DNA from 2 places in the Heyndrickxia vini genome. Region 1 is predicted to be linked to the other one. Evidence: riboswitches for the same ligand, from Rfam matches in the RefSeq annotation. Region 1 holds a riboswitch; the other holds the start of a gene.
The links. Region 1 has a riboswitch for lysine ahead of I5776_RS01675 (amino acid permease). Riboswitches for the same ligand answer to the same signal wherever they lie in the genome.
Positions count from the first base shown of each region.

Region 2: it holds a riboswitch for lysine, as region 1 does, so the genes downstream of both, I5776_RS07165 (aspartate kinase) here and I5776_RS01675 (amino acid permease) in region 1, are expected to answer to the same signal.

Region 1 is NZ_CP065425.1:310,875-314,281, reverse strand. Features, by position in the region: gene I5776_RS01680 (APC family permease) at 1-1,328, shown strand, start outside; lysine riboswitch at 1,417-1,607, shown strand; gene I5776_RS01675 (amino acid permease) at 1,710-3,167, shown strand; gene I5776_RS01670 (DUF3231 family protein) at 3,276-3,407, shown strand, end outside.
Region 2 is NZ_CP065425.1:1,444,555-1,447,961, reverse strand. Features, by position in the region: gene I5776_RS07170 (YslB family protein) at 1-85, shown strand, start outside; gene I5776_RS07165 (aspartate kinase) at 122-1,354, opposite strand; lysine riboswitch at 1,477-1,660, opposite strand; gene uvrC (excinuclease ABC subunit UvrC) at 1,759-3,407, opposite strand, start outside.

The DNA.
Region 1 (3,407 bases):
AATCGGCCTCAGTTCTTGCTTATCCTGTGTATTTATTTGTGTTTGCATTAGTCATGATGATTATCGTAGGAATGTTTAAGATTGCGACTGGGCAAGTATCACCGAATTTACACACTTCCTTAGGTACACCTGTAGCAGGAATTTCATTATTTTTATTATTAAGGGCCTTTTCATCAGGTTGTTCCGCTCTTACCGGAGTAGAAGCAATATCGAATGCAGTTCCCAATTTTAAAAAACCTGCTGCAAAAAATGCTGCTGCAACCCTTGCCTTGATGGGAATACTCCTTGCAATTCTTTTTACGGGGATAACATTTTTAGCCTACTGGTTTGGAATTGCGCCAAAAGGAAACGAGACGGTCGTTTCACAAATTGCAGCCCAAACATTCGGGAGGAATTTCCTTTACTTTTTCGTCCAAGGGACAACTGCCTTAATTTTAGTTCTTGCAGCAAATACGGGATTTTCAGCATTTCCGATGTTAGCCTATAGCTTAGCAAAAGATAAATACATGCCTCGAATGTTCTCGATTAGAGGGGATCGTTTAGGTTATTCAAACGGAATTATTTTCTTAAGTGTTGCTTCGATTATTCTTATTATTGCTTTTAAAGGGAAAACTGAGCATTTAATTCCTTTATATGCAGTGGGTGTATTTATTCCATTTACACTTTCCCAAACAGGAATGATCTTGAAATGGATAAGACAAAAGCCTGAAGGTTGGGTGATTAAGTTAATTACAAATTTAGTCGGTGCGTTGATTTCGTTTCTCGTATTAACCATCCTGTTTATAACAAAATTTCACCATGTATGGGCCGTTGTAATTTTCTTACCAATCGTTGTTCTCATCTTTCACAAAATCAAGCGGCATTATGATGCGGTCGGCGAGCAACTGCGGGTATCACAACCAATTGCCCAAGATATTCAAGGAAACGTGTTTATTGTGCCGGTTGCGGGGGTAACGACAGTTGTTGAACGTTCCATTAACTACGCAAAATCATTGACCGATCAAGTGATAGCTGTTTATATCGCTTTTGATAAAGAAGATGAAAAGAAAATGGAGAAAAAATGGGAAGAATTAAATAATGGGGTTCGTTTAGTGACCCTATACTCTTCCTATCGAAGCATTATCTATCCTTTAAGTAAGTTTCTTGAAACGATTCAAGCAAAAGCTATAGAAAATCATTATATGGTTACGGTTCTATTTCCACAATTTATACCGAAAAAAGGATGGCATAATATTTTACACAATCAATCGGCGCTATTAATTCGGGCTCGACTACTATGGAAAAAAGATATTGTTGTTGCCACGCTTCCGTATAAATTTAAAAAATAGGTAATTGCCGAATTTTTCTATTGCAAAATTATAAAATTATTCTATAATAGTAAATTGTATAACTTAATAATAAAAATCCTCATCAAACCGATGGGGTAGAGGTCGCGGCTATTAATAGTAAGACGGACGAGAAACAGAAGAAATTGATGACTCCGCCTGAAAGGAATAGTTGCCGAAGTTTATACATCTCCCTGGATGTATAGGCTGGGGCTGTCTCCGAATAGGAACAGAACTGTCACGTTTATTGATTCCAACTAAACGTGTTGAGCTATCTTCGGAAGGTATGATGCGGGGTGTTACAATGTCGTCGAACCTTTTTTGGCGGCATTTTTTGTTATTCCCCACTCCTTCCAATATCTTTAAAGGGAGTGTAACAACCACATGCAAACATCGAAAGAAAACAGTACCCAACAACTTAAACGTAAATTAAAATCCCGACATTTAACAATGATCTCACTTGGAGGAACGATTGGAACAGGTTTATTTTTAGCCAGTGGCGGTGCCATTCACACGGCCGGACCAGGTGGAGTTATTGTATCCTACTTATTAATTGGTATTATGGTTTACTTTTTAATGACTAGTCTTGCGGAGATGGCTGCCTATATGCCTGTATCCGGAACTTTTAGTACGTATGCTTCAAAATTTGTCGATCCTTCACTTGGATTTGCACTTGGCTGGAACTACTGGTATAACTGGGCAATCACGATCGCTGCAGAATTATCTGCTGTTACCATTATTATGAAGTTTTGGTTCCCACATACACCATCACTTATTTGGAGCAGTATTTGCTTAATTATTATGTTTCTATTAAATTATCTATCTGTAAAAGGCTTTGGTGAAGCAGAGTTTTGGTTCTCACTTATAAAAGTTATAACTGTTATCGTATTTATTATTACCGGATTTTTAATGATATTTGGAATTATGGGCGGAGAACCAGTTGGTTTTAAAAACTTTACGATTGGTGATGCACCATTCCACGGTGGATTTATGTCCATGCTTGGAATATTCATGGCTGCTGGATTTTCCTTTCAAGGAACGGAACTTCTTGGAGTTGCCGCTGGAGAAAGTGATAATCCGGAGAAAAATATTCCGAAAGCTGTTCGTCAAGTTTTCTGGCGTATCCTCTTATTTTATGTATTAGCCATTTTAGTCATTGGTTTACTTATTCCATATACAGATAAGAACTTGGCTACTGATGATGTCGCAATGAGTCCGTTTACGATCATTTTTGATAAGGCTGGGATTGCCTTTGCTGCTTCTGTCATGAATGCCATTATTTTAACTGCTGTATTATCTGCCGGAAATTCAGGAATGTACGCTTCAACCCGTATGCTTTGGGATTTGGCTCGCGATGGGAAAGCACCGAAGTTTTTAGCAAAGTTAAATAAGAATGGTGTACCTGCAAATGCATTAATTGTCACCGCTTTAGTTGGAACTTTAGCCTTCTTAGCCTCCTTCTTTGGTGATGGAGTCGTCTATGTTTGGTTATTAAATGCATCAGGGATGTCCGGATTTATTGCATGGCTCGGTATAGCCATTAGTCATTACAGATTTCGTAAGGCGTATGTGGCGCAAGGCAAGGACTTAAATGATTTACCATATAAATCTAAGTTGTTCCCATTTGGCCCTATTTTCGCCTTCGTTCTCTGCGCGTTTGTCATCTTGGGTCAGAACTATTCCGCCTTTTTAGGTGATAAAATTGATTGGACAAGTGTTTTAGTATCTTATATCGGATTGCCACTATTTATTATAGTATGGCTGAGCTACAAATTTATTAAAAAAACAAAAGTCATTCCACTTGAACAATGTGATTTTAATACGGCTGAAAATAGTCACTAATTGGAACCGTCATTTGACGGTTCTTTTTTTCATTATTATTACTAATGATTATATAGAGTATAAAAAAGGGAATGACTCCAAAATATAAAGAAAAGGAGTGATGACCTAGTGGCTGAAAATCATATACGATTAACTAGCGCTGAAATCGGTGGCCTTTGGTCCACTTACATGAATAGCACAATGTCTCGCTGTCTTCTTATTTATTTTCTGCATCATATAAAAGATCAAGAGATGAAAGAT
Region 2 (3,407 bases), 1.1 Mb from region 1:
AACAGAAGCATATGAGGAAATCGTAAAACGCCATAAAAAAATTAAAATTATCGTGCAATGGGATCTAAAAGATACCGATATTTAAGAAAAGCCTAGGACCTGAGTTCCTAGGCTTTTCTAATTATTTTACATCTAGTTCAACTTTATCAAGTTCAAATGCGGTATGTAAAACTTGTGACGCTTGAATCATATATTTTTCTTCTATTACCGTAGATACTTTAATTTCCGACGTACTGACCATTTTAATTTCAATATTATTCATGGATAAAATGTCAAACATTTTAGCTGCCACTCCTGGATTTGAAATCATCCCTGAACCAATGATTGATACCTTTGCAAGACCGGATTCATATTCAAAATTATCAAAACCTAAAGATTCTTGATTTTGCTCCAATATCTCAATCGTATCTCGTAAATCATCGTTTTTTATTGAAAACGAAAGATAGGTATTTTCCCCTTCCGTTTGATTTTGAATAATAATATCTACATTAATATTTTGTTTAGCTAATTTTGTAAAAATTGATGACAAATTTTTAAATCCATTTTTCAACCCAAAAATAGTGATTCTTGTAATCTGATCTTCAAAAGCTACACCACGAACAATTAAACTTTTTTCCACTGTTACTTCCTCCTCAATGATTGTTCCAGATTCTCTTACTAAGCTTGAACAAACTTCTAACGGTATTTGATAATTTTTAGCAAATTCTACGGCTCTAGCATGCAAAACCCCCGCTCCAAGGTTTGCGAGTTCTAACATTTCGTCATAGGAAATTGCCCCCAATTTTCGAGCATGAGGAATATATCGTGGATCAGAAGTATACACCCCAGTCACATCCGTATATATTACACATTTATCTGCTTTGAGAGCAGCAGCTAATGCAACTGCTGTCGTGTCTGATCCCCCTCTTCCCAATGTGGTAATTTCGCTATCATTCGTGACACCTTGAAATCCTGCTACAATAACTATTTGATCATTTTGCAAATGATTTGTAATTTTTTTCGGGTTAATATCAATGATTCGAGCATTGCCATGTATATTTTCTGTTTGGATATTTGCCTGCCAACCAGTGAAGGATATAGCAGGATGTCCCTGTTCAGCAAGAGCCATTGACAACAGAGAAATAGTAATTTGTTCACCTGTCGAAAGTAACATATCCATTTCTCTTTTACTTGGATAGGCCGAAATTTCTTTAGAGAGGTTCACAAGCTGATCCGTTGTCTTCCCCATTGCCGAGACAACAACAACTACTTGATTTCCTTTCTTTTTTTCATCTATAATGCGGTTTGCTGTATTTTTAATTCGATCTGTATCCCCAACTGACGTTCCACCAAATTTAAGTACTATTCGTGCCACTAATTTCGCCTTCTTTCATAATTATGTTTTTACTGCTACCCGCGCTTTTTGCATAATAAAAAGCAATGAGATACCTACCTCATTGCTTTAGGAGACGTAATATAGAGATTACGAATAGCCTTGTGCGAGATAGCTCTCCAAGATGAATCATCCACCTTGACAGTCCAGCATTTCTTAAATGCATAGACCAGCAAAAACAGGAATGAGCCTTGTTTTCACTTCGGCAAAACTCCCTTTCAAAGCTCTTCATAGAATCTCATACTTCTCCAAGCCTCTACTCTTTAGTTTCGCACCTCTACCCTTATTTTAAAATAAAAGTTAGATTTAATTTTCAGTTATTATATCATAATAAAATCTACCTGACTATACTTAATTCCCACTGTTTTCGGATTATTGTCACAAAACTATTTTGAATCTAGCTTTTCTTTCAATGCTTTCGCTGCTGATTGTGGAATGCCAAGTTCTATAAACTCTTCGATTGATGCCTCTTTCATTTTTTTCATCGAACCGAAGTGCCGAAGTAACTGCTTCTTCCTTTTTGGACCGATACCGGCAATGTCATCCAACATCGATTGAAAAGCATTTTTCCCTCTAAGCTGACGATGGAATGTAATGGCAAATCGATGCACTTCATCTTGTATTCTTTGTAAAAGATAGAATTCCTGACTGTTTCTTGCAAGCGGAACAATCTCCAATGGATTCCCAGACAATAGCTGAGATGTTTTATGTTTTTCATCCTTTGCCAATCCAGCAAGCGGAATCATTAACCCAAGTTCATTCTCCAGAATATCCCGTGCGGCTTCTATTTGACCCTTACCACCGTCAATAATAATTAAATCAGGAAGCGGCAGCTCCTCACGCAATGCCCTGCCATATCTTCTTCTAACTACTTCTCTCATCGATTCATAGTCATCTGGGCCTTGAACCGTTTTTATTTTATACTTCCGATACTCTTTCTTTTCCGGCTTTCCATCAACAAATACGACCATTGCAGAAACTGGATTTGTTCCTTGAATATTCGAATTATCAAATGCCTCAATCCGATGTGGTGTATAAATTCCCATTGCTTCTCCAAGATTCTCAACCGCTTTGATTGTCCGTTCTTCATCACGTTCGATCAAGGCAAACTTTTCTTTTAAAGCTACAGCTGCATTTTTCTCGGCAAGCTTAATTAATTCTCTTTTTTGACCCCTTTTTGGTTGAATCACTTTTGTTACTAATAATTGATTTGCTAAATCCGAATCTACTTTTTCTGGTAGTAAAACCTCCTTAGGCTTAAAGTGATTCGGCATTAAATAAAATTGACCAAGGAAGGATAAAAATTCCTCTTCTGGTTCATCATAAAAGGGAAACATCGAAACATCCCGTTCAATTAGCTTTCCTTGGCGGATAAAAAAGACTTGTACACACATCCAACCTTTATCAACTGCATAACCAAATACATCCCTATCTGTGTAATCATTCATGGTGATTTTTTGTTTTTCCATCGTAGTTTCAATATTTATGATTTGGTCTCGATATTCTTTAGCCCGTTCAAATTCTAAGTTTTCTGCTGCGTCTTCCATCTTTTTCGTAAGCTTTTGTTTAATTTCTTTATAACCACCATTTAAAAATCGAGCAATATCGTCCACTATTTCTTTGTATGTTTCTTCCTTTACTTCATTCACACACGGTGCAAGACATTGTCCTAAATGGTAATACAGACAAACCCGATCTGGCAGTGTTGAACATTTTCTGAGAGGATAAATACGATCTAATAATTTTTTTGTTTCATTTGCTGCTTGAACATTCGGATAAGGTCCGAAGTATTTGCCTTTATCGCGTTTTACTTTTCTTGTTGTTATCAATTTTGGATGTCGTTCATGTGTAAGCTTAATATAGGGATAACTTTTATCATCCTTTAACATGACATTATATTTTGGGTCATGCTTTTTAATCAGATTGATTTCTAAGATGAGTGCCTCAATATTAGACGAAGTAATAATATATTCAAAGTCTTCAATTTCACTAACAAGCCTTTGGGTCTTCCCATCATGTGAGCCAGTAAAATAGG